3 regions of the Lactobacillus sp. UMNPBX6 genome follow, and region 2 is predicted to be linked to each of the others. Evidence: predicted binding sites of a transcription regulator. Region 2 holds the regulator's gene; each other region holds the start of a gene.
What was found. Region 2 encodes HrcA, which represses chaperone genes, less so after heat shock. Its sites were predicted from a motif close to TTAGCACTCNNNNNNNNNGAGTGCTAA; they were not measured.
Positions count from the first base shown of each region.

Region 1: clpP (ATP-dependent Clp endopeptidase proteolytic subunit ClpP) is a predicted target of HrcA. The motif match lies at 1,768-1,794, and genes of this name have one in related genera.
Region 3: CP357_RS02485 (ATP-dependent Clp protease ATP-binding subunit) is a predicted target of HrcA. The motif match lies at 1,333-1,359, and genes of this name have one in related genera.

Region 1 is NZ_PCZD01000012.1:29,827-40,497, reverse strand. It holds gene CP357_RS03480 (SH3-like domain-containing protein) at 13-1,638, opposite strand; gene clpP (ATP-dependent Clp endopeptidase proteolytic subunit ClpP) at 1,826-2,410, shown strand; gene whiA (DNA-binding protein WhiA) at 2,459-3,394, opposite strand; gene yvcK (gluconeogenesis factor YvcK family protein) at 3,387-4,430, opposite strand; gene rapZ (RNase adapter RapZ) at 4,441-5,322, opposite strand; gene CP357_RS03455 (HdeD family acid-resistance protein) at 5,413-5,955, opposite strand; gene uvrA (excinuclease ABC subunit UvrA) at 6,013-8,859, opposite strand; gene uvrB (excinuclease ABC subunit UvrB) at 8,849-10,671, opposite strand, start outside.
Region 2 is NZ_PCZD01000001.1:51,215-61,885, forward strand. It holds gene infB (translation initiation factor IF-2) at 1-556, shown strand, start outside; gene CP357_RS00225 (ribosome-binding factor A) at 576-941, shown strand; gene truB (tRNA pseudouridine(55) synthase TruB) at 992-1,885, shown strand; gene ribF (riboflavin biosynthesis protein RibF) at 1,891-2,853, shown strand; gene hrcA (heat-inducible transcriptional repressor HrcA) at 3,020-4,069, shown strand; gene grpE (nucleotide exchange factor GrpE) at 4,085-4,666, shown strand; gene dnaK (molecular chaperone DnaK) at 4,683-6,542, shown strand; gene dnaJ (molecular chaperone DnaJ) at 6,624-7,778, shown strand; gene lepA (translation elongation factor 4) at 7,885-9,723, shown strand; gene CP357_RS00265 (class A sortase) at 9,726-10,415, shown strand; gene recJ (single-stranded-DNA-specific exonuclease RecJ) at 10,535-10,671, shown strand, end outside.
Region 3 is NZ_PCZD01000008.1:10,344-21,014, reverse strand. It holds gene CP357_RS02495 (PTS transporter subunit EIIC) at 1-210, shown strand, start outside; gene CP357_RS02490 (alpha/beta hydrolase) at 179-1,108, shown strand; gene CP357_RS02485 (ATP-dependent Clp protease ATP-binding subunit) at 1,392-3,509, shown strand; gene CP357_RS02480 (ABC transporter ATP-binding protein) at 3,881-5,467, shown strand; gene lepB (signal peptidase I) at 5,554-6,186, shown strand; gene CP357_RS02470 (amino acid permease) at 6,349-7,698, shown strand; gene CP357_RS02465 (amino acid permease) at 7,771-9,144, shown strand; gene CP357_RS02460 (ATP-binding protein) at 9,296-10,405, shown strand; gene CP357_RS02455 (gamma-glutamyl-gamma-aminobutyrate hydrolase family protein) at 10,512-10,671, shown strand, end outside.

The sequences.
Region 1 (10,671 bases), on a different contig from region 2:
TAATGAAATAAATTATTTGGTCAACTTTTCTGTACTTTCAAGTAATTCAGCACGTTGAGCTAAATTCATGTAAAGTCTGTTGTTTGAAACAGCGATACCTTCAATTTCACGACCAGTGTGGAATTGATAAGTATCCTTGACTTCACCATTACGAGCAATTTTAGCAATTACATCGTTAAATGCAAGATAGAAGTTGTCATTCTTAGCATCGTATGTGAAACCTTGAGTATAAGTATTTGAAACAATACCAGTCTTAGTTGCACCTACCATAGTTGGGTACCAGTTATCACCTTTACGGTTGAATTCCCAGTATTCAGTTTGGTTCTTTTGCTTGTTGTAAAGAGTTGTGTACATCTTGTGATCACTTACAATAACACCATCGTGGAAGTAACGGCCTTCTGAGTCGCTACCATTCCAGCATTTGAATGTCCAAATCTTATTAATGCGCATATCACTCTTACGGATTTGAAGCAATTCTTCTGATCTATTGCTCTTATATGATGTCTTATTATCATAGTTAACTACATAAATATACTTATCAGTTGCGCCCATAGCTTGACCGTGACCAATTGGAATATATGGACTTACCTTAATATTTTTAACGTAAGAATTGAACTTCTTTTGAGACATATCAAGCAAGTATTGACCATTAAAAGCATTAGTCAAATGGTTTAAATTATAAGCAATGATGTGACCATTAGAAATTTTAGTACTGCTGAGTAAACTAGTGTAAAGCCAGCCGTCTGACATAGCAATACCTTCTGGAATATGACCTACACGGTTAATGTAATCGTCGTCTTTAATGTCTCTAGCAACACTAAGTAAAACTGGTTGGAAGAAACGAGTCTTAAAGGTCATATTACCATTATCAGTAGTGTAACTGTGCTTTGCTTTATCCGGAGCAAAGTCAGTCTTAGTTACGTAGTTAGATGAACTACCATAGTAAGTCTTCCAAGATTTTAGGTCACCACTAAATGGTTGTGCTGAAACACTATCTGCATCAGCAACGCCTTCTTTAGTACTCTTTCTTACAGTAACTTTTACAGTAGCTTTAGCACTACCATAACTATACTTAACCTTGTAAGTACCTGGTTCAGAACAATCAATTGCATCTTCAGAAATTGTAATATCTTGGGTAGGAATAACGGTTCCCATATAGTTAGTTACATAACTAACTGCATCTTCTGGAGCAAAATCAGAATGACTATTTCTTACTAAACTTACAGTCTTAGGAACAGCAATAGTGTTTCTAGTAAACCAGTTTTGGTTAACATATCCTACTTTACGGCCATTAACATAAATGCGCCAGTAGGTACCGTTGTGAGTTTTAATTCGTTGATCAGATTGAATATGAGCATATTGATAGTCACTGGCATCTGCTAACTTCTTAACAGGCTTACCATTCTTAATGCTCTTATAAACATTGTAATGTTTATTACTACCTACTTTAACCATCAAATCGTAAGAAGTACTGGTTTGAACTGGCCCCTTTTTAGCAGTTGAACTATCTTTAGCTTTGTCTGTTTTAGTAGTTGACTTAGAATTAGCGGCAAAAACAGGATTTGAATAACCCATTAATAAACCAACACTAACTGCAACAGCTGATGTTGCAGTTAAAATCTTATTTGTATATTTCAAGCTTGTCCTCCTACAATATTACAACAATATTTTACATAGTTATTATAATATATAAACAATATTCTCAAAAATACAATTTGAATACAAGTAAATCTCTTTATTTGACACTTTTATTACGAAGTGATTTAATTAGCACAGTACTTAAAAGAGTGCTAATTAATACGAAATAAATTTAGGAGGCAAATATATGCTAGTACCTACAGTTATTGAACAAACTGCTCGTGGTGAACGTGCTTATGACATTTACTCACGCTTATTAAAAGATAGAATTATTATGTTGAGTGGCGAAATTAACGACCAAATGGCTAACTCAATTATTGCTCAATTGCTTTTCCTTGATGCACAAGATAACACTAAGGATATTTCACTTTACATTAATTCACCAGGTGGTGTAATTACTTCTGGTCTTGCAATTATGGATACTATGAATTTCATTAAATCAGATGTATCAACTATTGCAATTGGTATGGCTGCTTCAATGGCTTCTATTCTTTTGACTAGTGGTACTAAGGGTAAGCGTTTCGCATTACCTAACTCTACTGTACTTATTCACCAACCTTTAGGTGGAGCACAAGGTCAACAAACTGATATTCAAATTGCAGCTAACGAAATTTTAAAGAGTCGCAAGAAGATTAACGAAATCTTACACGAAACTACTGGTCAACCTTTGGAAAAGATTCAAAAGGATACCGAACGTGATAATTACTTAACTGCTGAAGAAGCTAAGGAATACGGTTTAATCGATGAAATTATGGTTAATAAGAAGAAGTAATCATAAATTATAATCAAAAGAGGATTTGCGTGTGCGAATCCTCTTTTTTTAATCTCTCAAATTTTCAGCCAATTCATGTAACTTTTTGAATCGATGATTAACACCAGATTTTGAAATAGGTCCATCCGGAATTTGATCCGCTACTTCTTTTAAAGTTAATTCTGGATGAGCTAATCTAAAACGTGCTAAAATCTGTAACTTTTCTGGTAAGCTGTCGATTCCTTTTTCTTTTTGAATCAACTGAATATCTTCTACCTGTTTTGCAGAAGCGGAAGCCGTCTTTTTCATATTAGCTGTATCACAATTAACCAAGCGATTAACCGAATTACGCATGTCTCGCATGATTCGTAAATCTTCAAAATTTAGCATAGCATTTAATGCTCCAACTACATGCAAAAAATCTCCGATTTTAGCTGCTTCCTTAAGGTAGACAATGTAACCTCGACGACGTTTCGTCATCTTAGCATTCAAATAAAAATACTCATTCATCAACTTAGCTAAATCTTCATTATGATCTTCATAAGTTGAATAAATTTCTAAATGATATCTACTAGTCTCAGGATTATTAACGCTACCGCCAGCTAAAAAAGCACCTCTAAGATAAGACATTGCACCTTCCCGTGACTTCATAATTCTCTGTGGAATTCTGGTAACTAATCCTCGAGCAGGATCCCAAATATTTAAGTTTTCCAATATTTCTTGCACGTCACGATTAAGTCGAACTAGATACTGATTATTCTTTTTTAATTTCATCTTACGAGAAACAATCAATAATGGTTCAATTCCATATGCAACTTTAATCAGTTTAAAAATTCTTCGTGCAATAGCGGGATTTTCTGTAGTGATATCTAGACTAAATTGATGATCATGAAGATTTAAAACCCCATTCATTCGCAAAAAAGCAGCTAACTCTGCTTTAGCATGCTCTGGATGCACCTCAAGCGAAGTTAGCTCCTTTTTGACTTCACTAGCATAACTAGCCATTATTTTCCTTCATTCTTTTACGTGACATTGCTTCAAATGCCAAATTCATTATTTCCTTTGCTACTTTTTCTCCATCATGAAAGACCAACCCGTGTCGTTGATCAATAAAATCATCGGTAATAACACGACAATTTTGCGCTCTCAAACCATTAAAGTCATTCTTAACAGGTTCAAGATATGCATCATAATCCTCTGGGTGGAATTTACTCATATCAATTTTAGCTCCGTTAACTAAAGCTGTATTGATATAGTTTCCACCTAAGTGACGATTGATTACCTCCACGTGCTCTGCATCGCTAAAGTGATCAGTTTCTCCACGTTGAGTCATGATATTACAAATATAAACTACTTCAGCCGGGGTTTCTCGAACCGCTTCACCTAAATTAGAAATCATCAAATTAGGCAAAATAGAAGTAAATAAACTACCTGGACCTAAGACAACTGCATCTGCCTGCATTATCGAAGCTAAAACAGGTAAAACTGCTTTAGGTGTGGCATTCGAATTAGTATCTGTTACCCAAACACGTTTGATTCTTTTATCTTTTGAGGTAATCTCCGTTTCCCCGGCTTCCGTGGTACCATCAATAAACTCGGCGTTTAACGTTAAAGGTTCGTTAGATGCTGGAAAGACGTGGCCGTCGACCTTCATCATTTTAGATAAAGATTGAACAGCATCAAAAATATTCCCATGCATTTCATTCAAAGCTGCAATGATCAAGTTACCAATAGCGTGGCCTGAGAAGAATGCATCAGATGAATCAAACCGATATTGAAAAATGTCTTTTTCTTCTTGTGGCAAATCACTTAAAGAAACTAACACATTTCTAATATCACCCGGTGGAACAACGTTAATAAAATTTCTGATAGAACCAGATGAGCCACCATCATCGGATACCGTAACAATGGCAGTAATTTCCGCATTTTGATCTTTCAATGCATTTAGAATAACTGGTAACCCAGTACCACCACCGATAACTACTACCCGCGGACGTCTGCCTTTAATTACGCGCACAATTCGCGTTTCTCCATATGACATCGCGATATACCTACTTTCTAATGTAGCGACTTACCTCACGGTGAGTTATATCAACTGGATATTTTTTGGATAAGTCACGAGCAAGTTGTTGTGCAATTGATACACTACGATGTTGACCACCAGTACAACCAATTGCAATTGTCAATTTTTCTTTTCCTTCTTTAATATAACCAGGAATAGCGGTTTCTAATAAATCCAATAATTTTTGATAGAAAACCAGTGTCTCTTCTTTATTCATTACATAATCAAAGACACGCTTATCTAATCCTGTGAATGGACGCAACTCCGGAATATAGAATGGATTAGGCAAAAAACGCACATCCATTACAATATCCGCATCAATTGGCATGCCATACTTAAAACCGAATGACATTACTTCAATTGAAAATGGCTGACGCTTACGGTCACTGAAAGTATTAATTAACTTCTGTTTTAAATCTTTAGTAGATAAATTAGACGTATTAATGATGTAATTTGAACGATTTTTGATTGGCATCAAAATACGACGTTCTTCTTGAATGCCATCTAACAAACGTCCCTTACCATTATTAGCTAGTGGTGGAAGCCGTCTAGTTTCCTTGTAACGTGCTACTAACACATCATCTGAAGCATCTAAAAAGAGAATAGTAGCTTGAACGTTGCCATTATCTTCGAGTGAATTTACCTCATCTAATAAATCTGTATAAAAAGTTTTAACACGTAAATCAATTACTACTGCTACCTTATGGAAATCATTTGAATTATTAATTAAATCCCAAAAGCTTCCCAATAATGTTGGTGGCAAGTTATCAACTACGAAGTAACCCATATCTTCTAAATCATGAGCCACAACAGTTTTGCCTGCCCCACTCATTCCTGTAACAATTAATAATTGTTTCTTATCATCAGCCATTGTTAGCCCTCCTTCTGTAAATTATATCATACCGGGTGTTCCATTATAGTGCAAAAAAAAGAGACCATCGCGGCCTCTTTTTCATAATTATTAACGGTGCATAAATGCAACGACTATTTCATTGATACCAAATACTAACAACCAAAATGCAACTAACCATACTAAACTCAAAGCTGCAAAAAGTGGGTTAAAGATCAAGAAAATAGCAATAACTAAACTTAGAATGTTCAAAACTAAGTTAAAGATAAAGTATCCTGTTGAAAAGTCACGCAAGTGCCATGAAAAGACAATTCCGACAGCTGAGTCGACAAAGAACCAAATTGCAAATAAATATGCAATGGTCAATCCACCAATATCATATGAGCATAAGAACAAAATACCCACAATGATATCTAAAATACCTGAAATAAGTGCTACCCAACTACGTGCAAAGAAAGCACGAAAACGTGAATAACCAGCAAGCCATACTAAACCTTGCAAAATTGACAAAATACCAAAGATTAATACAAATGCATGCAATCCCTTGGCTGGATGTCTAAGAAGCAAAAAAGCAACAACAACCATTAATACACCAGCGATAAAGGCGCCCCAATCGAAGCCATGATTATCTCTAGAACTTGAAAAAATGTCCATTATTCGTCCTCCTTGGTGCCTATTTTACACTTATTCGAGGATAAAAACACTTACGCATTACTTTTTATTTTCCGCATCCCTAGTTAACTTAGTATCACGCTTTAAAACTGGCTTTAAATATTGACCAGTATAGCTTTCTTTCACCTCCGCTATTTCTTCAGGCGTTCCTGTAGCAACAACGTTACCGCCACCTTCACCTCCTTCAGGTCCTAAATCAATAATCCAGTCAGCGTTTTTAATCACATCTAAATTATGTTCAATTACTAGAACAGTGTTTCCTTCATCAACTAAGCGCTGCAAAACTTCAAGCAAACGTTTAATATCATCGGTATGCAGACCTGTCGTTGGCTCATCCAAAATATAGAAATTCTTACCAGTTGATAATTTCTGCAATTCTGCAGCCAACTTCATTCTTTGGGCTTCCCCACCTGATAAAGTTGTAGCAGATTGACCTAATTTAACATAGCCTAAACCTACATCAACAATAGTCTGCAATTTACGTGCAATTTTAGGAATATTTTCAAAGAACTTGCATGCTTCATTAATTGTCATATCAAGCACTTGAGCAATATTCTTTTCACGATAAGTTACTTCCAAGGTTTCTGAATTATAACGACTGCCATGACAAACTTCACATGGGACATACACATCTGGCAAGAAATTCATTTCGATCTTAATAATTCCGTCACCATGACATGCTTCACAGCGGCCGCCTTTAACATTAAATGAAAAACGAGCCTTAGTATAACCTCTCATTTTAGCTTCATTTGTTTGAGCAAAAAGCGTACGAATATCATCGAAAACGCTAGTATAAGTAGCCGGATTACTACGTGGGGTACGTCCAATAGGACTTTGATCAATATCGATAATTTTTTCAATATTTTTATAGCCACGAATTGACTTATATTTACCTGGCTTAGTTGAATTATGGTTTAACTTTTGCGCTAATGCTCGCTTTAAAATCATATTAACTAAAGTTGACTTACCTGAACCAGAAACACCACTCACTACGACAAATTTTCCTAAAGGAAAATCAACGTTAATATTCTTTAAATTGTTTTCTTGTGCACCGGTAATAGTGATCTTCTTACCATTACCCTTGCGGCGTTTTAATGGCACAGGAACAAACTTTTTTCCCGACAAATATTGACCAGTCAAAGACTTAGGATTTTTCTCCACTTCTTCTGGTGTACCTTGAGACATTACCTTACCGCCGTAAACGCCGGCGCCTGGTCCCATATCAATCAGATAATCGGCTTGGCGCATAGTCTCATCATCGTGTTCAACCACAATCAAAGAATTGCCTAAATCACGCATTCTCTTAAGTGAAGCAATCAAACGATCATTATCACGTTGATGAAGTCCAATTGAAGGTTCATCTAAAACATACATAACTCCTGATAAGTTAGAACCAATCTGAGTAGCCAAACGAATACGTTGAGCTTCTCCACCAGATAAAGTATTGGCAGAACGAGAAAGGGTCAAATAATCTAATCCAACGCTGTCTAAGAATGAAAGACGATCACACACTTCTTTCAAAATTGGTTTAGCAATTACAGTTTCTTGTTCACTTAATTTGACGCTCTTAAAGAAATCTAAGGATTTATTGATTGAAAGTTCAGAAGCTTCAGCGATATCCTTGTCCATTACCTTTACAGCCAAAGCTTTTCCATTTAATCGCTTACCGTGACAAGTTGAACAAGTCAGCTCTGTCATATACTTGCCCATCACATCGCGCATAAATTTGGACATTGGATGTTTATAGCGTCTTTCAACATTATCCATTACCCCTTCAAAAGGCTGGGTTGTGTCATTAACGCCAAAATCCCCTGTAACATGAAATTTCACTGGCTTAGTTGAACCGTGAAGAATCGTTTCTCTTTGCTTTTTAGTTAATTTATTAAAAGGCTTGTCCATTGGAATATCAAGTGCTGCACAAGCTTGTTCTAACATTTCAGTGTAATAATTAGACGTCTTCCATGGAGCTAACGCACCTTCTGCCAAAGTTTTGGTCTTATCAGGTACAACCAAATCTTCATCAACGGCTAAATTCATCCCTAATCCATCACAATCAGGACAAGCACCAAATGGCGCATTAAATGAAAATAGTCTTGGCTCCATTTCGCCTACTGTAAAACCACACTTAGGGCAAGCATAATATTCAGAGAAGTTAAGCATCTCCCCGCCAATAACATCAACATTCATGTAGCCATCAGATAAACGAAGAGCTGATTCAATTGAGTCAAACAAACGAGATTTAATACTATCTTTCACGATTAAACGATCCACAACAATATCAATATTATGTCGCTTATTTTTAGCTAAATTAAACTCTTCTCCAATTTCGTGCATCTCACCATCAACAATAACACGAACATATCCAGCACGTTGTACTCGTTTAAAAACTTCCTTGTGTTCACCGCGTTTAGCACGAACAACGGGAGCTAACAATTGGATTTTAGTTCTTTCGGGTAAAGACATGATTCGGTCTACCATTTGATCAACCGATTGTCGTTCAATCAAAGTTCCATCATTCGGACAAATTGGATGACCTACACGAGCCCATAAAAGACGTAAATAATCATTGATTTCGGTTACTGTTCCGACAGTTGAACGTGGATTATGTGATGTGGTTTTTTGATCAATTGAAATAGCGGGATTCAACCCATCGATTGAATCAACATCTGGTTTATCCATCTGGCCCAAGAATTGTCTAGCGTAACTAGAAAGTGATTGTACATAGCGTCTTCTACCCTCTGCATACAAGGTATCAAAAGCTAAAGAACTCTTTCCAGAACCTGATAGACCAGTAACTACTACTAATTGGTTTTTAGGAATAGTTATATCAATATCCTTTAAATTATGTTCTCGTGCACCACGAATAACGATCTTATCATTTACCATTAAAAGCTTTCCCCTTTTTTGTCTTTGGTTTTCTAGATGACTTTTGTAAATCGATAATAGCATCCCGTAAGTTTGCTGCCTCTTCAAAGTCCAACTTTTTAGCGGCTTCCTTCATCTGCTCTTGCAAATTCTTAATCATCGCCTTCTTTTGACTAGCAGTCAATTCATCGAAGTTCAAATCAGCAAAACTATCAGACTTTTTATCTTTATCATCACTTGATGGCTTCGTAATAGAAATTACATCTTGAACAGGCTTGATAATTGTCTTAGGTGTAATTCCATGTTCTTTATTAAACTCTTCTTGAATCTTACGCCGTCTCTTAGTGGCATTGATTGCGGCTCTCATAGAATCAGTAATCGTATCGGCATACATAATTACTTCACCATTTGCATTACGAGCCGCACGACCCATTGTTTGAACTAGCGGACGATATGCACGCAAAAAGCCTTCTTTATCTGCATCCAAGATAGCTACCAGTGAAACTTCTGGCACATCAATACCTTCACGTAACAAGTTAATTCCGATTAACACATCAAATTTACCTAAACGTAAATCACGCAAGATTTTCATTCGCTCAAGTGTCTTAATGTCAGAGTGCAAATATTGCACTTTGATTCCCAGATCCTTTAAGTAATCTGTCAGATCCTCTGCCATCTTTTTGGTCAAAGTAGTAACAAAGACTCGTTCATTGCGATCAATCCGTTTATTAATTTCGCCAACTAGATCATCGATCTGCCCTTCAATCGGCCTTACTTCAATCTTCGGGTCTAGTAAGCCTGTTGGTCGAATAATTTGTTCAACCTTATGATCAGTTCGCTCTAATTCATAATCACCTGGCGTAGCAGAAACATACAGTATTTGATGAACATGCTTTTCAAATTCAGATAACTTAAGTGGACGGTTATCAAGCGCTGATGGTAAACGGAAACCATAATCAATCAACGTCTGCTTACGATTGCGGTCACCATTATACATCGCACGAATTTCGGGCATAGTCGCATGCGATTCATCAATTAAAATCAAGAAATCATCAGGGAAGAAATCTAGCAAAGTATAAGGCGGTTCTCCAGCTTTTCTACCTTCCATGTGACGAGAATAATTTTCAATTCCGTTAGTATAGCCAACTTCACTCATCATTTCCATATCATATGTAGTACGTTGCTTAATTCTCTCGGCTTCAAGTAGCTTGCCTTCGCCTTCAAACTTCTTTACCTGAATTTTCATTTCTTTAGAAATCTCTTTAAGCGCGCGCCGCAATTGTTCATCATTAGTCATAAAGTGCGTAGCTGGGAATAAAGAGATACTTTCTCTTTCACCAATTACTTCTCCAGTCAAAGAGTCAATTTCAACAATGCGATCTATTTCATCCCCGAAAAATTCGATACGATAAGCATGATTCGAGTTACCAGCTGGGAAAATCTCTACCACATCGCCGCGAACACGGAAACGTCCCCGTTGAAAATCGATATCGTTGCGGTCATATTGCAAGTTTACCAAATCACGCAATAATACATTACGATCATATTCTTGACCTTCATGAATCATCAAAACGCTACGGGCATATTCTTTAGGATCACCTAAACCATAAATTGACGATACAGAAGCTACGACAATAACATCGTTACGCTCCATTAAAGCTGAAGTAGTGGCGTGTCGCAACTGATCGATTTCATCATTGATAGCCGAATCCTTTTCGATATAAGTATCGGATTGAGGAACATAAGCTTCTGGCTGATAATAATCGTAGTAAGAAACAAAATACTCAACTGCATTATGAGGAAAGAAACTTTTAAACTCGCCATAAAGTTGAC
Region 2 (10,671 bases):
GCAACAATCTCTTGAAAAGATTGAAGTTGAAGGCGTTCGTGTTAACATCATTCACTCAGGTGTAGGTGCTATTAATGAGTCAGACGTAACCTTAGCCGGTGCTTCTAATGCATTTATCATTGGATTTAATGTTCGTCCAACTGCAACTGCTAAGAGTCAAGCTGAAACTGAAGGCGTCGACATTCGTTTGTACAGTATCATCTACAAGGCAATTGATGATGTGACTGCAGCCATGAAGGGTATGCTTGAACCAACTTACGAAGAAAAGGTTATCGGTAACCTTACTGTTCGTGAAACTTGGAAAGTATCTAAGGTTGGTACTATTGCTGGTTCCTTTGTTGATAAGGGATTGGTTAAGAATAACGCCAAAATTAGAGTTATTCGTGATGGTATTGTTAAATACGATGGTGAAATTGCTTCACTTAAGAGATTTAAAGATGATGCCAAAGAAGTTAAGCAAGGTAACGATTGTGGTTTAACTATCAAAGACTACAACGATATTAAAGTCGGCGACGAATTCGAAGTTTACGAAATGCAACAAGTTGAACCTAAGTAATAATTTTTAGGAGGCAAACATGAAGCATAGAATTGGTCGTGTTGAAGGAGAAATTCTTCGTGAATTAACCAAAATTTTACAAAAGAATATTCGTGATCCTCGTTTGAGTGAAGTAACTATCACTGCAGTGGAATGTACGAATGATCTTTCATATGCAACTGTTTACTATAGTCTTTTAACTGAAAATGCCGATAAGGAAAAAGAAGTTCAAGAAGGACTAGAAAAGGCTAAAGGTATGATGCGTCACTTATTAGGACAAACTTTAACCGTTTATAAAGTCCCTGAATTAATTTTTAAACGAGACAATTCAGTAAAATATGGTAGTAAAATTGACCGTTTAATTGCAGAAGTTAAAAAGCAAGATGCTGAACGGGCAAGTAAATAAAAAAAGCGCCGTTTAGGCGCTTTTTTCGTTTAGATAGAAAAGGATTATTTATGTTAAATGGAATTTTAGTTATCGATAAAGATAAAGGGATGACTAGTGCTGATGTAGTTTATCATTTACGCAAAGCTCTGCATATCCGAAAAATTGGACATGCGGGTACACTTGACCCCGAGGTAACAGGTGTATTACCTATTGCAATTGGACAAGCAACTAAACTGATTGAACTTATGCATACTAGACCTAAAGAATATATTGGTAGTGGTCTTTTTGGATATGCCACTGACAGTTATGATTCAACTGGCACAGTTTTGAAAAAGACCAAGTTAACCAAGGCATTTACTTCTGAAGATATTCAGAATCATATGAATGAGTTTTTAGGGGAAATAGAACAAGTACCACCAATTTACTCAGCCGTAAAGGTAAATGGTAAGCATTTATATGAGTATGCTAGAGAAGGTATTGAGGTAGAGCGACCAAAACGTAAAGTTGATATTTTACAATATGATTTAACCAATAAACCTACATTCAATGAAAAAGATGGACAAGAAGAATTTGATTTTAAAATTAAATGTAGTAAAGGTACATATGTTAGATCCTTAGTAAATGATTTGGGCGAGAAAATGAATTGCCCAGCAGTTATGACTTACTTAAGAAGAGTAGCTAGCTCAGGTTTTGATATTTCTCAGGCCGTTAAGTTAAGTGAAATTGAAGAGAATCCTGAAAAAGCTGCAGAATTGATTCAACCAATTGACGCTTTCTTTAAAGACTATCCTCAAGTTGATCTAAGTGAAGGAAAATGGCTTAAAGTGAAAAATGGAGCAGGTATTTCGTTAGAAATAGATGCTAAAAAAGTCGCATTAAGGTACAATAAAAAAGTCAAGGCGATTTATGAGAATAAGGGAAAATTATATCGCCCAAGTTTAATGTTGATTCAAAATGAATAACTGAAATGAAGGGATTAGTTGTGAAAATCATTCATTTAACTTATCCAGTTAGCGAAAATATCATATCTTCAAAAACTATTCTAGCCTTAGGTTTTTTTGACGGCGTTCATTTAGGTCATCAACGCTTAATCAATAAAGCCAAAAAAATAGCTGATCAAAAGAAATTACCATTAGTAGTATTAACTTTTGATCGTCATCCGAAGGAAATTTATGCTGCCAAAAAAGACTTTAAGTATTTAGAAACTTTAGATGAAAAGGCAGATAAAATGGCAGAACTAGGTGTAGATTATCTAGCCGTAATGCCATTTACTAAAAAGTTTAGCGAGATAGATGCACAGAATTTTGTAGATAATGTAATAATTAAACTCAATGCAGATACAGTAGTAGCTGGATTTGATTATACATATGGTCCTAAAGAGACTGCTAATATGAAGAATTTACCAAAATTTGCGAAGGATAGATTTGAAATTGTCGTTATGCCTAAGCAGATTTTTAATGGTAAAAAAATAGGTTCAACTGAAATTAGACAGGCAATTAGGGAAGGTAAGATGGAATTAGCTTTTCAATTAATGGGTCACCATTATGTGATGAGCGGGATCGTTGGTCATGGTAAAAGAAATGGCCATAAATTAGGCTTCCCAACAGCTAATTTAGTTTGGGCTAGTCATAAGGTAATTCCGAAAATAGGAGTATATGCCACTAAAACGCAGGTAGCTGGAAAGTGGTATGAATCTATGACTAGTGTCGGTTATAATGTAACGATTGGCCAACCTGAACAAATTTTTATTGAATCATATATATTTAATTTTAAACAGGATATTTATGATCAGCCAATAAAAATTAAATGGTATAAATATACTAGAGGCGAAATTAAATTTAGCGGCCTTGAAGAATTGAAAAAACAATTAGAGAAAGACCAAATAGAAATTGAACATTATTTTGCACAAGAAGCACGAAGTAATGCGTAACGAGAAGCTGAAGAACTTAGCAATTTTGAACGAAGTTCTTCAGTTTTTATTTTTTAAAATAATTTGAAGAAATTTTAGCACTCCTCTTGTTTTTCTGCTAATTTATAGTATCATATTAATTGTTAGCACCTGAGAATTACGAGTGCTAAAAGTGAGGGCGATTATTATGTTGACCGAGCGTCAAGAGCTTATTTTAAAAACAATTATTACAGACTTCACACAAACGCATGAGCCTGTTGGCTCTAAGACGGTGATGAAGCAGTTACCAATTAAAGTATCAAGCGCTACTATTCGAAATGAAATGGCGGTCCTAGAAGATCAAGGCTTAATTGAGAAGACACACTCTTCTAGCGGAAGAATTCCGTCAAGTGATGGATATCGTTATTATCTTGATAATTTAGTTGAACCGCTTCAGTTGCCAGAGTCTGTTTATAACACGATTGGGACACAATTAGATCGACCTTTTCATCAGGTGAATGAAATCGTACAAGAAGCAGCACGCATTTTATCTGATTTAACTAATTACACTGCTTTTGCTGAAGGACCTGAGAGTAGGGATGTTAAAATTACAGGTTTTAGGATTGTTCCCCTGTCTTCTAGACAAGTGATGGCAATTCTAGTGACGAGTGATGGCAATGTCCAAAATCAAGTTTATGCTTTACCACATAATATTCATGGTGAAGAAATTGAAAAAGCGGTTCGAATGATTAATGACCAATTAGTTGGCAAGAGTTTAAAGGAAATTAATGTTTCATTGCTAAGTGAACTTGCTAAAAACGAATTAGGTAGTGATCATGCTAACGAATTATTTAGCTTAGTTGAAGACGTGTTAAAAGATGCGGCTAGTGAGCAGATGTATGTTGATGGACAAATTAATCTATTGAACAATACAACTGAGAATAATGTAAATGATATACGTTCACTCTATGAATTAATTGATCGAGATAATTTGTTTTCTAATTTGATGAATATTAAGGCTGATCCTAAGACTGAAAAATACCCAGTTAAGGTAAAGTTAGGATCTGAATTGCCGAATGATTTATTAAAAAATTATAGTTTGCTGACAGCTGAATATAGTGTCGGCTCCCATGGTAAAGGAACAATAGCTTTACTTGGGCCAACAAATATGCCGTATTCTCAAATGATAGGGCTTCTAGAATACTTCAGAAATGAATTAGCCAAGAAGTTACTTGATTATTACGGTAAATTTCAATAATAGAGGAGGTTAGCCGTGAGTAAAGAAGAGTTTCCTAGTGAAAAGAATTTAGATGAAAAAGAAAATGCTTCAACACCTAAGGATGTTAAGAAAAAGGCAACTGAAGGTAAGGAAGCAAAAAATGATAAACATGATGAAAAATTAGCTAAAGAATTGGCTGATTTAAAAGATAAGAATAAGGAGCTTGAAGATAAGTATCTTCGTAGCGAAGCAGAAATTCAAAATATGCAAAATCGCTATTCAAAAGAAAGAGCTCAACTTATTAAGTATGAATCTCAAAGCTTAGCTAAAGATATTTTGCCTGCTGTAGACAATTTGGAGAGAGCTTTAAGCGTAGAAGCCGATGATGATGTTTCCAAGCAACTGAAGAAGGGCGTTAAGATGACGCTTGATTCATTAGCTAAAGCATTGAAAGAACATGGCATCGTTGAGATTGAAGCTGAAGACGTAAAATTTGATCCGACATTGCATCAAGCTGTTCAAACTGTAGCAGCCGAAAATGATGATCAAAAAGATCACGTTGTTCAGGTTTTACAAAAAGGATATCAATATAAAGATCGGACACTAAGACCAGCAATGGTTGTAGTTGCTCAATAGGAGAGGAAGTTTATACATGTCAAAAGTTATTGGTATTGACCTCGGAACTACTAACTCAGCAGTTGCAGTTCTTGAAGGTAAAGAACCAAAGATTATTACTAACCCAGAAGGTAACCGTACTACTCCATCTGTAGTAGCTTTTAAAGATGGTGAAATTCAAGTTGGTGAAGTAGCTAAGCGTCAAGCTATTACTAACCCTAACACTATTGTTTCAATTAAGCGTCACATGGGTGAAGCAGATTACAAGGTTAAGGTTGGTGACAAGGAATACACACCACAAGAAATTTCTGCATTTATTTTACAATACATCAAGAAGTTCTCAGAAGATTACTTAGGTGAAAAGGTAACTGATGCAGTTATCACTGTTCCTGCTTACTTTAATGATGCACAACGTCAAGCTACTAAGGATGCTGGTAAGATCGCTGGTTTGAATGTACAAAGAATTATCAACGAACCTACTGCTTCAGCATTAGCCTTCGGTTTAAACAAAGACCAAGATGAAAAGGTCTTAGTTTACGACCTTGGTGGTGGTACTTTCGATGTTTCCGTTCTTCAATTAGGTGACGGTGTCTTCCAAGTATTATCAACTAACGGTGATACTCACCTTGGTGGTGATGACTTTGATAACCGTATCATGGATTGGTTGATCAAGAACTTTAAGGATGAAAATGGCGTTGACTTGTCTAAGGACAAGATGGCTATGCAACGTTTGAAGGATGCTGCTGAAAAGGCTAAGAAAGACTTGTCAGGTGTTTCTTCAACTCACATTTCACTTCCATTCATTTCTGCTGGTGAAGCTGGTCCATTACACCTTGAAGCTGACCTTACCCGTGCTAAGTTTGATGAATTGACTAGTGACTTAGTTGAAAAGACTAAGGTACCATTTGACAATGCATTAAAGGATGCTGGTTTAACTGTAAACGATATCGATAAGGTTATCTTAAACGGTGGTTCAACCCGTATTCCTGCAGTTCAAAAGGCTGTTAAGGAATGGGCTGGGAAAGAACCCGACCACTCAATCAACCCTGACGAAGCTGTTGCCTTAGGTGCAGCTATCCAAGGTGGTGTTATTTCAGGTGACGTTAAGGACATCGTTTTGCTTGATGTTACTCCATTGTCACTTGGTATTGAAACCATGGGTGGTGTCTTCACTAAGTTAATTGACAGAAACACTACTATCCCAACTTCAAAGAGTCAAATCTTCTCAACTGCTGCAGATAACCAACCAGCAGTAGATGTCCACGTATTGCAAGGTGAACGTCCAATGGCTGCAGATGATAAGACCCTTGGTCGCTTTGAATTAACTGATATTCCACCAGCACCACGTGGTGTTCCACAAATTCAAGTTACCTTCGATATCGATAAGAACGGTATCGTAAATGTATCTGCTAAGGATATGGGTACTGGTAAGGAACAAAAGATTACTATTAAGAGTTCATCCGGTTTGTCAGATGAAGAAATCAAGCGTATGCAAAAAGACGCTGAAGAACATGCTGAAGAAGACAAGAAGCGTAAAGAAGAAGTTGATCTTAGAAATGAAGTTGATCAATTAATCTTTACTACTGATAAGACTTTGAAGGACACTAAGGATAAGCTTTCTGATAGTGACCGTAAGCCAGTTGAAGATGCTCTTGAAGCTTTGAAGAAGGCTCAAAAGGACAACAACTTGGACGAAATGAAGGAAAAGAAGGATGCTTTATCAAAGGCTGCACAAGATTTAGCAGTTAAGCTTTACCAACAAAACGGTGGAGCACAAGGTGCTGCAGGTCAAGCTGGCCCACAAGCCGGTCCTCAAGGTCCACAAAATGGCCCACAAGGTGGTAACAATGGTGGTGCCCAAGATGGTGAATTCCATAAGGTAGATCCAAACAAGTAATGGGTTTATAATTAAACAAAAGGAGAAAAGAACTACCCATTGAGTAGTTCTTTTCTTTTGAAAATATAAGGAGTTCAATTAATGGCACAAGAAGATTATTATAAAGTGCTTGGCGTAGATCGTAACGCCAGTGACCAAGAAATTAGTAAAGCATATAGAAAGTTAGCTAAAAAATATCACCCAGATTTGAACCATGAACCTGGTGCTGAAGAAAAATATAAACAAGTTAACGAAGCTTATGAAGTTTTGCATGATAAGCAAAAGCGTGCACAATATGATCAATTTGGCTCCGCTGGTGTAAATGGCCAAGGTGGTTTTGGTGGCGCTGGCCAAGGCTTTGGCGGTGCTGGATTTGATACTTCTGGATTTGGTGATTTTGGCGACATTTTTGGTGATATCTTTGGTCAAGGAAGACAACAAAGAGTAGATCCGACTGCTCCACAACGTGGTCAAGATTTAGACTATACTTTGACTATTGACTTTATGGATGCGATTAAAGGCAAGAAGACGCAAGTTAGCTATACTCGTAGTGAAACCTGTGGTACTTGTGGCGGCAATGGTTGTGAAAAAGGCACTCACCCAATTACCTGTGATAAATGTCACGGTACAGGTTATATGACTGTTACTCAGCAATCTATGTTAGGGATGATTCGTCGTCAAACCATCTGTGATAAATGTCATGGTCGCGGTGTAATCATTGAACACCCATGTAAGACTTGTGGTGGTAAAGGTACTGTTCAAGGAAAGAATACTATTGAAGTTGATATTCCAGCAGGTATTGATAATGGCCAACAACTTCGCTATCAAGGCCAAGGTGAGGCTGGTATAAACGGCGGACCTTACGGTGATTTGTATATTAATTACCGTATTAAACCATCTAAGATTTTCCAACGTCGTGGTCAAAACATTTATACTGATGTTCCAATTTCATTTGCTCAAGCTACATTAGGTGATGAAATTACTGTTAAAACTGTCCATGGTGATCAAAAATTAACTATTCCAGCTGGTACTCAACCAAATAAGAAGTTTACTCTTCGCGGACAGGGTGTACCATATCTTCGCGGAAATGGTAATGGTGATCAAATTATTACAATTAATATCGTGATTCCAAAGCATATCAATGAAAAGCAAAAGCAAGATTTGACTGACTTTGTTCATGATGGTGGCGGAGATATTACACCAAAAGAAAAAGGATTTTTTGAACGACTTAAAGACAAATTAAGTGGTGAAGATTAAGAAAAATGACATTGCATCAGGCAATGTCATTTTTGTATATCTATTCGTTTTATAAGATTAAGGACCTTTGCTATAATATTAAGGATAGTAAAGGGTGAATAAATTTATGGATTTAGAAAAATTAAAAGATTATCAAAAGCATATTCGTAATTTTGCCATAGTTGCCCATATTGACCATGGTAAATCTACGATCGCTGATAGAATTCTAGAATTAACTGATACAGTAAGTCAGCGCCAACTTAAAAATCAAATGCTTGATGACATGCCACTTGAACGTCAACGTGGTATTACTATTAAGATGAACTCCGTTGAAGTTAAATATCATGCTAAGGATGGAGAAGATTATATTTTCCACTTAATTGATACACCTGGGCACGTAGACTTCTCTTACGAAGTCTCAAGATCACTTGCAGCCTGTGAAGGTGCTTTAATGGTTGTTGATGCTTCTCAAGGTGTGCAAGCGCAGACTTTAGCCAATACTTATTTGGCTATTGATGATGACTTGGAAATTTTGCCTGTCATTAATAAGATTGACTTACCTTCAGCAGATATTCCTAAAACTAAGGAAGAAATAGAAGAAATGTTAGGCTTGGATGCTTCAGAAGCTGCCGAAGTTTCAGGTAAAACAGGCCAAGGCATCGAAGATATGCTGGAAAAGGTAGTAAAGGATATTCCTGCTCCATCTGGTGATATTACAGCACCACTTAAAGCCTTGATTTTTGACTCCAAGTACGATGATTATCGCGGTGTTGTTATGTCTGTCAAAATTGAAGACGGTGTAGTTAAGCCTGGCGATAAAATTAAGATTATGAACACCGGAAAGGAATATGAAGTAACCGAAGTAGGTGTTTCAAGTCCTCATCCAATTAAGAAAGATCTTTTAATTGCCGGGGATGTAGGTTATATCACTGCCAATATTAAATCAGTTCGTGAAACTCGTGTTGGTGATACCATTACTGATGCAACTAATCAAACTGAGGAACCATTAGAAGGTTATCGTCAGATTCCACCGATGGTTTATTCCGGTATGTATCCAGTTGACAACCGAGATTACGATGATTTAAAGGAAGCTTTGCAAAAGTTGCAGTTAAATGATGCTGCTTTGGAATTTGAACCTGAAACTTCAACTGCCTTAGGTTTTGGATTCCGTTGTGGTTTCTTAGGTTTGCTTCATATGGATGTTGTGCAAGAACGACTTGAGCAAGAATTTGATCTAGGGTTAATCATGACTGCTCCAAGTGTTGACTACCACGCAATTATGAATGATGGATCTACTAAGGTAATTGATAATCCATCTGATTTACCAGATGCCGGTGAATATCAAGAAGTACAAGAACCTTATGTTAAAGCAGAAATTATGGTACCGAATGATTTCGTTGGCCCAGTAATGGAATTGTGCCAACGCAAACGTGGTGAATTTGTTACTATGGACTACCTTGATAAGTATCGGGTTAATGTAATTTACAATATGCCATTAGCTGAAATTATCTTTGACTTCTTTGATGATTTGAAGTCTTCAACTAAGGGGTATGCTTCTCTTGACTATGAAATTACCGGATATCGTTCAACTGATTTGGTTAAGATTGATATCTTGCTTAATAAAGAGCCAATCGATGCTTTGAGTTTCATTGCTCATAGATCTGAAGCACAAGACCGTGCACGTCAAATGACTTCTATGCTTAAGAAGTTAATTCCACGTCAAAACTTTGAAGTTGATATTCAAGGTGCGATTGGTGCTAAGATTATTTCGCGTGCAACCATTAAGCCATATCGTAAAGATGTTACTTGGAAGATCCATACCGGTGACCCAGACCGTCGTGCCAAGCTTTTGGAAAAACAGAAGCGTGGTAAGAAACGAATGAAGGCAGTTGGTAGGGTAGAAGTGCCACAAGACGCCTTTATGGCAGTACTTAAGATGAATGACGATGATATCAAAGGTAAGTAATTATGGCAAAAAATAAACATAAAACAAGTATTAGCACGATCGTCATTAGAATTCTAGCGATCATTTTGTTAATTGTTGGTCTTGTTCTCATCTTTAACAAGCAGATTAGCAATCACATGATTAGTCATAATCAGCAATCGACTTTAACCGGCTTGACTAAAAAAGAAGTTGAAAAAAATCAACGTAAAAAAGGAATGTATGATTTTAGTAAAGTAAAGTCGATGGATATGGCTCGAGCTACGAGATCGCAGATAAAAAAGACTTCAGGTGCAATTGGTGCTTTAGCTATTCCTGATGTAAATATGCATTTACCAATAATGCTAGGGATGTCAGACGATGCTATGTCCACCGGTGGCGGTACAATGCGTGCTGACCAAAAAATGGGTGAAGGTAACTATCCATTAGCTGGTCACTATATGACTGCTAAAGGTATTCTTTTCTCACCACTAGAGGATGTCAAGAAAGGTGAATTGATTTACCTTACTAATTTAAAGAAGGTTTATGTTTACCGAATTTATATGAAAAAAGTTGTTGATCCATCAGCCGTTTGGTTAGTTAATAATACTAAGAAAAAGATAGTGACCTTAATTACTTGTGCTGATGGTGGTGCAAATCGTTGGGCTATTCGTGGTAATTTGATTAAAACGGAAAAGGCTAACGCAGAGAATCTTCGAGTCTTCAAAATGAAGTAAAATCTTCGAACTTTTATGCAAACAAAATTTGCGTTAGAATAAGAATTAGATTTTTCAATAAAGACACTCAATTATGAGTGCCTTTTAATTTTTATGAAATGTAAGGTGTTTTGAAAGTAATGAAGTGGCAACAAAGAACAGCTGAAGAATTAGCGCCAGATTTAATAGAAAAATATCAACTTAGCCCAATCTCAGCACGGCTTTTTGCATTACGTGGTATTAATACAGATGAAAAATTAGATTTTTGGTTTAACGC
Region 3 (10,671 bases), on a different contig from region 2:
ATTACACCATGTGTTTATCCAGTATTAAAAGGGACCCCAGGAATTCTTATTTCGTTTTTCGGTTCTAACGGCAACTGGAGTAATTTAGTCTTTTCTATTTGTTTATTTATTTTAGATATTTTGATGTTAATACCTATTTCGTTATTGGGACAAAGGATAGAAAGGAAACTTAAAGCTTATGAATATGAAAAAGGCCAACAAACTGCTTAAAAATCCTAATTTAAAATGGATTGCCCTTGTTTTATTAGTAGTTATGGTTTTCGCTATTCCTGGTTATAAATGGATGGAAAAAGATAACCAAGCTCGTGCACAAAGAATGAAATCTGCCTTGTCACCGGTAATCATGGTGCCTGGATCCAGTGCGACTACTGAACGTTTTAATGAGTTGGTTAAATTATTAAATCAAAACACTCCAACTAAACATAGCGTGTTGAAAATCAACGTTTCAACTAATGGTAATCTGTCGTATTCGGGCTCAATTAATAAAAATGATAATGAGCCGTTTATTATTATTGGCTTTAAAAACAATAAAGATGGTTATAGCAATATCAAAAAACAAGCAGGATGGTTAGATGAAGCCTTTGAAGCTATTTCATGGGACTATAAATTTAATAATTTTAAGGCCTTTGGCCATTCTAATGGTGGTTTAATTTGGACATACTGGCTAGAACACTATTATTCAACTTATTCGGATGAAATTACCATGAAGCGTTTAATGACAGTAGGGACGCCGTATAATTTTAGCGAAAAGAATATGAACCATAAAACGCAAATGCTGGAAGATTTTATTAAGTGCAAAAATAGACTCCCTAAGAGCTTAGTGGTGTATTCTGTATCTGGAGGCAAAAATTATGAGTCAGATGGGATCGTCCCAGAAGCTAGCGTTGCAGCAGGAAAGTATATTTTTCAAAAGCAAGTAAAGAGTTATACTGCGATGACAATCACTGGTGATAAGGCTGATCACTCTGATTTGCCTCAAAATCAACAAGTAGTCCAGGTTATTCAACAATATTTATTAGAACCAATTAAGAATAAGAATAATCAAGTAATATCGCGACAAGGAAAAAAGTCAGATAACGATAAAAATGGACAAAATGAGCAGGATTAACATTCATCCTGTGGAAAACTTTTACACCCAATAATCCTTTAAGCGTATAATTTCATCCTTCTTAATAAAATCTTTATATATTGTGAAGCAATATAAACACTTATATATCAACGATTTTATTACTTTTTTAGATTAACATCACAAATTAAAAGAAAAATGTGGAAAACTTTTAAATCTATGCTTGTAATCTGTGGATAACCTGCTATACTTATAAATGTAATGAATTAGCACTTAAATGCTTTGAGTGCTAAAAATCAAGTTTATGATGGGAGTGTTTGCAGATATGGCATACTTTGACAATGATTTTGACAACTTATTTAACGAATTGAACAGCTCATTCTTTAATGACGACTTTGGCAGAAGAAGTGGCAACGGTAATTCAGGTTCAATTCCTATTAATTACTCAAGCAATATGAGTTCAGCTCCTCAAACCATTCAACAAACCCCACAACAACCAAATGAAAAACCAATTGGCGTAGATTTAGTTGAAGAAGCAAAGAAGAATAATTTTGACCCAGTTATTGGTCGTGACGAACAAATTGATAACGTTATTGAAATTTTATCAAGACGTAAGAAGAATAATCCTGTATTAATCGGACCTGCTGGTGTTGGTAAGACTTCTATTGTAGAAGGTTTAGCTGAAAGAATTGCTTCAGGCAATGTGCCAGCTAAGATGGCTAACATGCACATTATTTCAGTAAACATCAATGACATGGTTGCTGGTTCAAGTCTTCGTGGTAGCTTTGAAGAAAGATTAAAGAAGGTTATCGACAAGGCTAAGAGCGATCCTAACATTGTTTTATTCATCGACGAATTACACAACATTGTAGGTGCTGGTTCTACTGATTCAGAAAACAACAACGGTGACGCTGCTAACATCTTGAAGCCAGCTTTGGCAAGTGGTCAATTGAAGTTAATTGGTGCTACTACTACTAGTGAATTCCAAAGAATTGAAAAAGACCCAGCTTTATCACGTAGATTCCAAGCTGTTCAAGTTCCAGAACCATCTACTGATGTAGCTGTTAAGATTTTGGAAGGCTTAAAGAAGAAGTACGAAGACTACCACCACGTAAAATACAGTGACGACAGTCTTAAATTAGCTGTTGAATTATCAGAAAGATACATTCAAGGCCGTTACTTACCAGACAAGGCTATCGACTTGATGGATGAAGCTGGTGCTAAGAAGGCATTGCTTGTACAACCAACTGATGAAAAGAGCTTAAAGAACCAAATCTCAGCTCTTGAAGCTAAGAAGACTGAAGCTGCTAAGGCAGAGGATTACGACAAGGCTTCAGAAATTAAGAGTAAGATTGCTGAACTTGAGAAACAACTTAAGAATGTAGATTCTAAGAATACTCCAGAAGTAACTGAAAAAGACATCTACGCAATTATTGAACAAAAGACTAAGATCCCAATGAGTGAACTTCACGCTGATGAAGCTCAAAAGAACTTGGACTTAGCTAAGAAACTTAAGAAGAATGTTATTGATCAAGACAGAGCTATCGATGTAATTACTGACGCTATTGCTCGTAAGCAAATCTTCAAAGACAGCGACAGACCTACTGGTTCATTCTTACTCACTGGACCTACTGGTGTTGGTAAGACTGAACTTGCTAAACAATTGGCAATTCAATTATTTGGTAACAAGGAACACTTAATCCGTTTGGACATGAGTGAATACCAAGACGAAATGGCAGTTAACAAGTTGATCGGTTCAGCACCTGGCTATGTTGGCTACGGTGAAGGTGGTCAATTAACTGAAAAGGTTCGTCACCAACCATACTCATTGATTTTATTTGATGAGATTGAAAAAGCTAACCCACAAGTCTTCAACGCATTATTGCAAATTATGGATGACGGTCGTTTGACTGACGCACAAGGTAGAACTGTTTCATTCAAGGATACTATCTTGATTATGACTTCAAACGCCGGCTTCTCAGACAAGTTGCTTGAAGATGGCAAGGTTGACCAAGACAAGTTAATCTCAGCCCTTGAAAACTACTTCAGACCTGAATTCTTGAACCGTTTGGACGCAATCGTTCCATTCAACTCACTTACTGAACAAGACATGGGCAGGATCATCAACATTTACTTGAAGAAGATGTCTCATGTTCTTGCTAAGAAGGGTGTAACGGTAGAAGTTTCAGACGAAGCTAAGGCATTCTTGGCAGAAAAGGGCTACGACAAGAAGTTCGGTGCTCGTCCACTTAGAAGAGTAGTTGAACAAAATCTTGAAACTCCAGCTGCTAAGTTGATCCTGAGAAAACCTGAAACTAAGAAGCTTGAATTCACTGCAGATGACAAGCACTTGTACTTAAACGGTGAAGCAATCTTCGATATTTCTCCAAAGATTGAAGAAAAAATTAAGGAAGACAAAACTAAAGCCGAAGATAAAAAATAAGATTAATTAATAGTTAATAAAGAAAAAGAGGATATTTCCTAGGGAATATCCTCTTTTTGTGCAGAAATTGAATTAGTTTTGCATTTCTGCAAAGTTGTTTGATCTGAAATTAAAATAAGAGTATTATAAAAATATAAAAAATAAGATAATTATAAGCTTTTAATTCGGTGAAAAAGTTCAGAAAAATTATGAGATACTTTAGGCAGATTAAGTACCTCAGGTAAGGAAACTATAAACAAAATTAATTCTTCATTATCTTTGTTTAGACGATAATAAAGAAGCTCTTTTAAGGAATTCATTTTGATTTGTAAGTAACTACTTAAGAAGCGGTATTGAATATGATTAAAAAAGATCTTCAATGAGGAATAATTATGAAGCAAAAATTTATATATCTTCGAGATATTTTTAAAGGGCACTCATCTTTGTGGCTAGGCTTAGTTATAGCTAGCGGTTTTACTGGCTTAGATGGCATTATTTCCCCCGCCGTTATGGGAATTCTTACGAATATTTTAACAAAACGTCAATTTAATCGAGTTTGGTTAGTTATTGCACTTTTCTTTGTGGCAATGACATTTACTAATATTGCTTTTTGGTTTTGGCAATATTTTAATTTAAAAATTATTCAAGTTGCTAATACCAAATTGCGTGCAGATGCTTATGATAAGTTTATTACTGCCAGTGATAATCGCGATGAATCGAAAGTAATTTCCTTTATAGATGTAGATGTAAAGCAAATTGAAAATCAGTTTATCAATGCGGTAGTAATGGTAATTTATTGCTTTGAGCAAGCATTGATCACTTTAATCTATATTCTTTATATTAATTCTTGGGTAGCATTGGTTTACCTTGTTTGTGGTTTTTTACCAACGGTTGTTCCCAGGCTTACTAAAAAATGGCTAGAAAAGGGAACCAAGAAGTGGTCCGCTAAATATAAGAAGTATAACTTAGAAGTTTCGGAAGGAGTTAAAGGTTTTCATCTGATTAATAATTATGGCGTTACAGCTAAGATGCAAAAGCTAATTACACATTCGCTTAAGCAAGAAGAAAATGCGTATTTTAAAATGAACTTGCATCAAGAAACTTCACGTTTATTATCAAATACCACTTATGTGATTTCAACAATTATTGCCCTATTAGTTAGTGTGTTGTTTATTATGAATGGTCAAATCACAGTTGGTGCCTTTATTTCGCTATATTTGGCAGCCGATAGGGTAACGAGTCCTATTTTGAGTTCTGTTCAGTTCTTGAATCAGATTAATTCGTCCACTCCACTTTTGGAAGCAGAGATTGATAAATCTAAGCAGCAGCAAATTAATAATTTAACTTATCAAAATCTATCTAAGGATCTTTTACTTGAATTTGATCACGCTAGTTTTGGGTATGATCATGCATTGATAAAAGATATTAATTTTGCTGTTAAAGGTAATAGTCATGTGATGATTGAGGGACCATCTGGTGTGGGAAAGTCAACAATTTTCAAAACTTTATTAAATGAAATACCACTCTTTTCAGGAGAAATTCTAGTTAATTCTAAGTTAAATGATAATGAGTTGAAGCATCAAACTGGTATCATTAGTCAAGATACGTTTATTTTTTCAAAAAGCTTGCGCTTTAATTTGACATTAGGCGAAGATTTCTCTGATGAAGACATGATTGCAATCTTACGAAAGGTTGAATTGGATAAATTTGCCTCAACAGAAGGACTGGATACTAGATTAGGTGAGAATGGAGTCCATCTTTCTGGAGGTGAAAAGCGTAAAATTGAATTAGCTCGTGCATTATTAAGAAAGAAGACAATTTTATTATTAGATGAGGCCTTGTCGGGATTAGATCATCAAAGTATGCAGACTATATTTCAGTTAATTGTTGATTTCAAAGGTACTGTAATCGACATTGAGCATAATTTAAGTGACGAGTATAAGCAAAAATATGGGCAAATTTTAGAGTTGACTAATTAAGTAGCCCAGTTGCTCTAGCTTCCTATTGATTTGGCAATTTCTTCATAAAGTTGTAAACTGTGAAAAAAGACAAAATGGAGAAAATTATGGCTGAAAAAAAAGAAGAAAAAGAATCATGGGGTAAGTTTTTCCTAGATATCTTAATTATCTGGGGTATTTTATTTGGCGTTTATATGTTGCTCTTCCACTTCGTTTTGAGCAACGATACGGTGTCTGGTCCATCAATGCAACCAACCTTTCAAAATGGTGATCGATTGATTGCGGAACGTCATGCACAAATCAAACGTGGTGAAGTGGTCATTGTTAAAGCCCCAGATGAACCAGGTGCTTTGTACATTAAGCGTGTTATTGGTTTGCCTGGTGAAAAAATCGTCAGCAAAAATAATCAAATCTACATTAATAATAAAAAGATTGCTCAACCTTGGTTGAAACAAGGAACGAAGTTAATTGATAATGGCTCAGATACATTTTATTCTGAGACTCAGAATTTTACTATGCAGTCACTGATGCGGGCGCGGACTTACCAGCAATACTTTACTAGAGCGCAGATTAAATATGTGCAGGATACTGGGCGCATTCCGAAAGGAACATATTTCGTAATGGGTGATCACCGGAGCGTTTCTAAGGATAGCCGTTATATCGGAACCATTAAGCGTAGTAGTATCGTTGGCGTAGTTAAAGTACGTTACTGGCCGTTGAACCAATTTAAAGTTTACTAATAATGAAGATATTCCTAAGGGAATATCTTTTTTAGATAAAAAATAATTGCATGAATTGGCATAAGACTATATAATTCAAAAAAAGCAAACTTGATGGAGCAACATGTTTCATTTAAAAAACATGCCGCTCCATTTTTTATTTTGAGGAAGGTGCGAGTAATTATGGATGAGAAGCCGAGATTAAAACGCGGGCTTAAGAGTCGTCACGTAACAATGATTGCAATAGGGGGAGCCATTGGTACTGGCCTATTCTTAGGTTCTGGTTCAGCCATTCATAGTGCTGGCCCTTCAATTATTTTGTCGTACTTAATCGTAGGGATTATCACCTTTTTTATGATGCGTGCTTTAGGAGAGCTTATTTTAGCCGATCCTGATAGTCATTCATTTTTAGAATCAATCAAAAAATATTTAGGTAAGCGTGCCGAATTTGTAGCGGGCTGGATGTACTGGGCTTGCTGGCTTAGTTTAGCTATGGCTGATTTGACTGCGACAGGAATTTATTTAAGATACTGGTTTCCGTGGCTACCGCAATGGGTTGGCCCTTTAGTAATTGTGATCTTATTGATGTTGATTAACATGGTAAATGTCGGATTATTTGGTGAACTGGAAAGTTGGTTCTCAATGATTAAGGTAATGGCAATTGTAGTCTTAATCATTACCGGTGCTGTAATGTTGTTACTTCATACGCATGTAAAGGGCGGTTATGTTTCACTAACTAATTTAGTTAATCATGGTGGCTTTTTCCCAACTGGGATTTGGGGCTTTCTTTTATCATTTCAAATGGTTGTTTTTGCCTTTGTTGGGGTAGAAATTGTAGGTCAAACTGCTAGTGAAACAGCTAATCCGCAAAAGGATATTCCTAAGGCAATTAACACTTTGCCAGTTAGAATCGGCCTTTTTTATGTGGGCTCAATGTTGGCAATTATGTCTGTTTATCCATGGAATCACATTACAACTACTTCAAGTCCCTTTGTCCAGGTCTTTACCGGCATCGGTGTTACAGCGGCTGCAGGGATTTTAAATTTTGTCGTTTTGACTGCAGCTATGTCAGCGACTAATAGTGCAATCTTTTCAACTAGTCGATCACTTTATTCATTAGCACGTAACGGCCATGCACCTAAAAGACTAGGTGAATTGACCAAAAAAGCAATTCCAATGAACGCTTTGATGACCTCTTCATTAATTTTATTTGTAGTAGTTGCCTTAAACTATTTAATGCCAGCAGAAATATTCTCCGTTGTCTCAACTGTTTCAACGATTTGTTTTGTGATTGTTTGGATCATGATTATGGCAGCACATATTGTTTATCGCAAACAGAATAAGCAGAATTTAGGCAGCTTTAAAATGCCGGGCTACCCAGTAACTAGCTGGCTTACGCTTGCCTTTTACATTGGTATTTTAATCTTATTATTCTTTATCAAATCAACGCAGCTGGCTTTGATTATTTCGATTTTATTTGCAATCTTTTTAGCGATCAGCTACAGTTTTGTTCGAAAAAATGATAAGGTATAGTGATTAAAGATAAATGAGAATAGATATATTTCCTAGGAAATTTTTACAGATGCTAAAGAAAGGGAGTTGGAAATGGCGAAGAAAGCACCTGAATTAAAGCGGTCGATGACAGCCGGACAGATGGAAATGATCTCACTTGGAGGAGCAATTGGTGTTGGACTATTCATGGGGGCTAGCTCAACCATTAAGTGGACCGGTCCTTCAGTACTGCTAGCTTATATTTTTGTTGGGGTTATTTTGTATATCGTAATGCGGGCATTAGGTGAGATGCTTTATGTTGATCCAGGTACTGGTTCTTTTGCAGACTATGCTTCAGAGCATGTGCATCCAATTGCCGGCTATTTAGCCGAATGGGCAAATGTGTTTCAATACATTGTTGTCGGAATTTCTGAGGTGGTGGCAACAACAGAGTATTTGCGCTTTTGGTGGAAAGGCACCTCTGATTGGGCTGCCGGCGTAATTATTATTTTATTTTTGCTGGTGGCTAACTTAGCTAGTGCGAAAGCTTATGCAACCTTGGAATTCTGGTTTGCCATGATCAAGGTTGTAACGATTATCTTAATGATTTTACTTGGCTTTGCGGTAATTCTATTTGGCTTTGGTAATGGCGGTCATCCAGTAGGCTTTTCTAACCTGTGGAATCATGGCGGCTTCTTCACTGGTGGTCTCAAGGGCTTCTTTTTCTCAATGGCCATTATTGTTGGTTCTTATGAAGGAATTGAGCTAATTGGGATTTCAGCTGGTGAAGTATCTGATCCGCATAAGGCCATTGTTAAAAGCGTGAAGTCAGTATTGTGGCGGATTTTGATCTTTTATGTTGGGGCAATTTTTGTGATTGTCACAATTTATCCATGGAATAAATTAGATAGCATTGGCTCCCCATTTGTCACGACTTTTGCTAAAGTAGGGATTACGGCAGCAGCTTCAGTGATTAATTTTGTGGTTTTGACTGCCGCTTTGTCTGGTGCTAACTCTGGAATTTATTCATCAAGTCGGATGCTTTATAAATTAGCTCATGAAGGAGAAGCACCGAAGACTTTTGGTCATATTTCAAAAAGGATCGTGCCTAGTCACGCGATCATTGGGATCACTAGTGGGATTTTCATTGGTTTTATGCTTAATGTGTTGGCCCAATTTTTGAATAAATCATTGGCTAATATCTTCGTGATTGTCTATAGTTCATCTGTTTTGCCAGGGATGGTAGCTTGGTTTGTTATTTTGCTGGCAGAATTGCGCTTCAGACGAAAGAATCCGCATTTGATGGAAAACCACCCATTTAAGTTGCCACTTTATCCATATTCAAATTACTTTGCGCTGATTATGCTGGTTGTGATTGTTGTCTTCATGTTTATCAATCCGGAGACGCAAATTTCGGTAGCAGTTGGTGCAGCAGTATTGATTATTGCGGCGCTGGTTTATGTGGTGAAACATCGAAAAGATAAATAAAATTGAGCAGTAGGCGAGAGGCCTGCTGCTTTTTTATTGCAGTAAGATACATAAAGATACACAAATGAATTCAAGATACATAGAGATACACAAAGATACACAAAAATAATATAATAAACATAAAAGATAGAGTAATTGATGAGTTGATAAAATGAACAATCCATTTAATCCTAGTTTTGGTAGAATTCCCGCTGTTTTTTTGCATCGAGGTCAATTGATTGATGATGTGGTTAATGAAATAAATAATCCAAATAGTCCGTATAAGATTTCGATTGTTTACGGGATGCGAGGAGTAGGTAAAACTACATTTTTAACGGAAGTGAGCAAGAGAATTGTAGAAAAACCAGATTGGATAGCGGTAGATTTGGCTATGGGATCTGATTTAATGGCGGCTTTAGTTGATAATTTATATATGAAAGCAGGAAATGAATTTCAAAAAGCTTTTGAATCAATTAAAGGTGTAAATTTTTCTGCATTTGGATTACAACTTTCTGCAAATATTAGTAAACCTACTTTTTCTACTTATCAGGGAATATTAACGAATATGTTTGATAAGCTAAAGAAAAAAGGGATCAAAGTTTTGATTACTTTAGATGAAGTTAAATCAAATTCAGAGCTAAAAGCTTTTGCAGGATATTATCAATTATTAAACCGGCAAGACTATCCCGTTGCATTAATGATGACTGGTTTACCTGAAAATATTTCTGAATTACAAAATGAAGATGTAATGACTTTTTTATTACGCGGCAAAAGAATAGCTTTATCAGCCTTAAACCTAGCTCAAGTAGAAATTAGTTATAATAATGTTTTCAAAAAATCTGGATATCAAGTAACAGAAGACATTCTTAGTAAAATGGCACTAATGACAATGGGTTATTCTTATGCATTTCAATTACTAGGCTATTTAGTCTGGAATGCTGCTAAAGAAAATAAAGTGATAGACCAAAGTCTACTAGATGAGATTAAGCCAGAGTATCTGGTTGAATTAGATCAGAATACCTATACTAAGATTTTTAGTAGTTTATCTCCACAAGATAAAAAATTTGTTTTAGCTATGGCTCAGAGTTCGAAACACCGTGTTTCAATTAAAGAAATCCGTGAAAGATTAAACCGTCCAAGCAATTTTGTTGCTAACTATCGTAGACGCTTGTTAGATGATCAAGTTATCAAATCTACAAATTATGGTGAAGTGGCCTTTACTTTACCGTTTTTCAAGGAATATGTATTGCGACAGTATCGCTTTGAGCAGGGACTAGAATAAGAAATATTCAAAAATTATCGTATTCAATTCAAATCTAATATTGTACTTTTTCAAAGAAATCCTCTATAATATTACATACAAAAAGTAAGCAAAAGGAGGAGCATAAATGACAAAACCAATTATCGGTATCTCAGGTTCTGTAATTATTGACGATGGAGGAATTTTCCCTGGTTATCATCGTAGTTATGTGAACGAAGACTATGTAGATTCAGTAGTTCAAAATGGCGGTGTACCTTACATTATTCCATTTACTGAAAATGATGAGG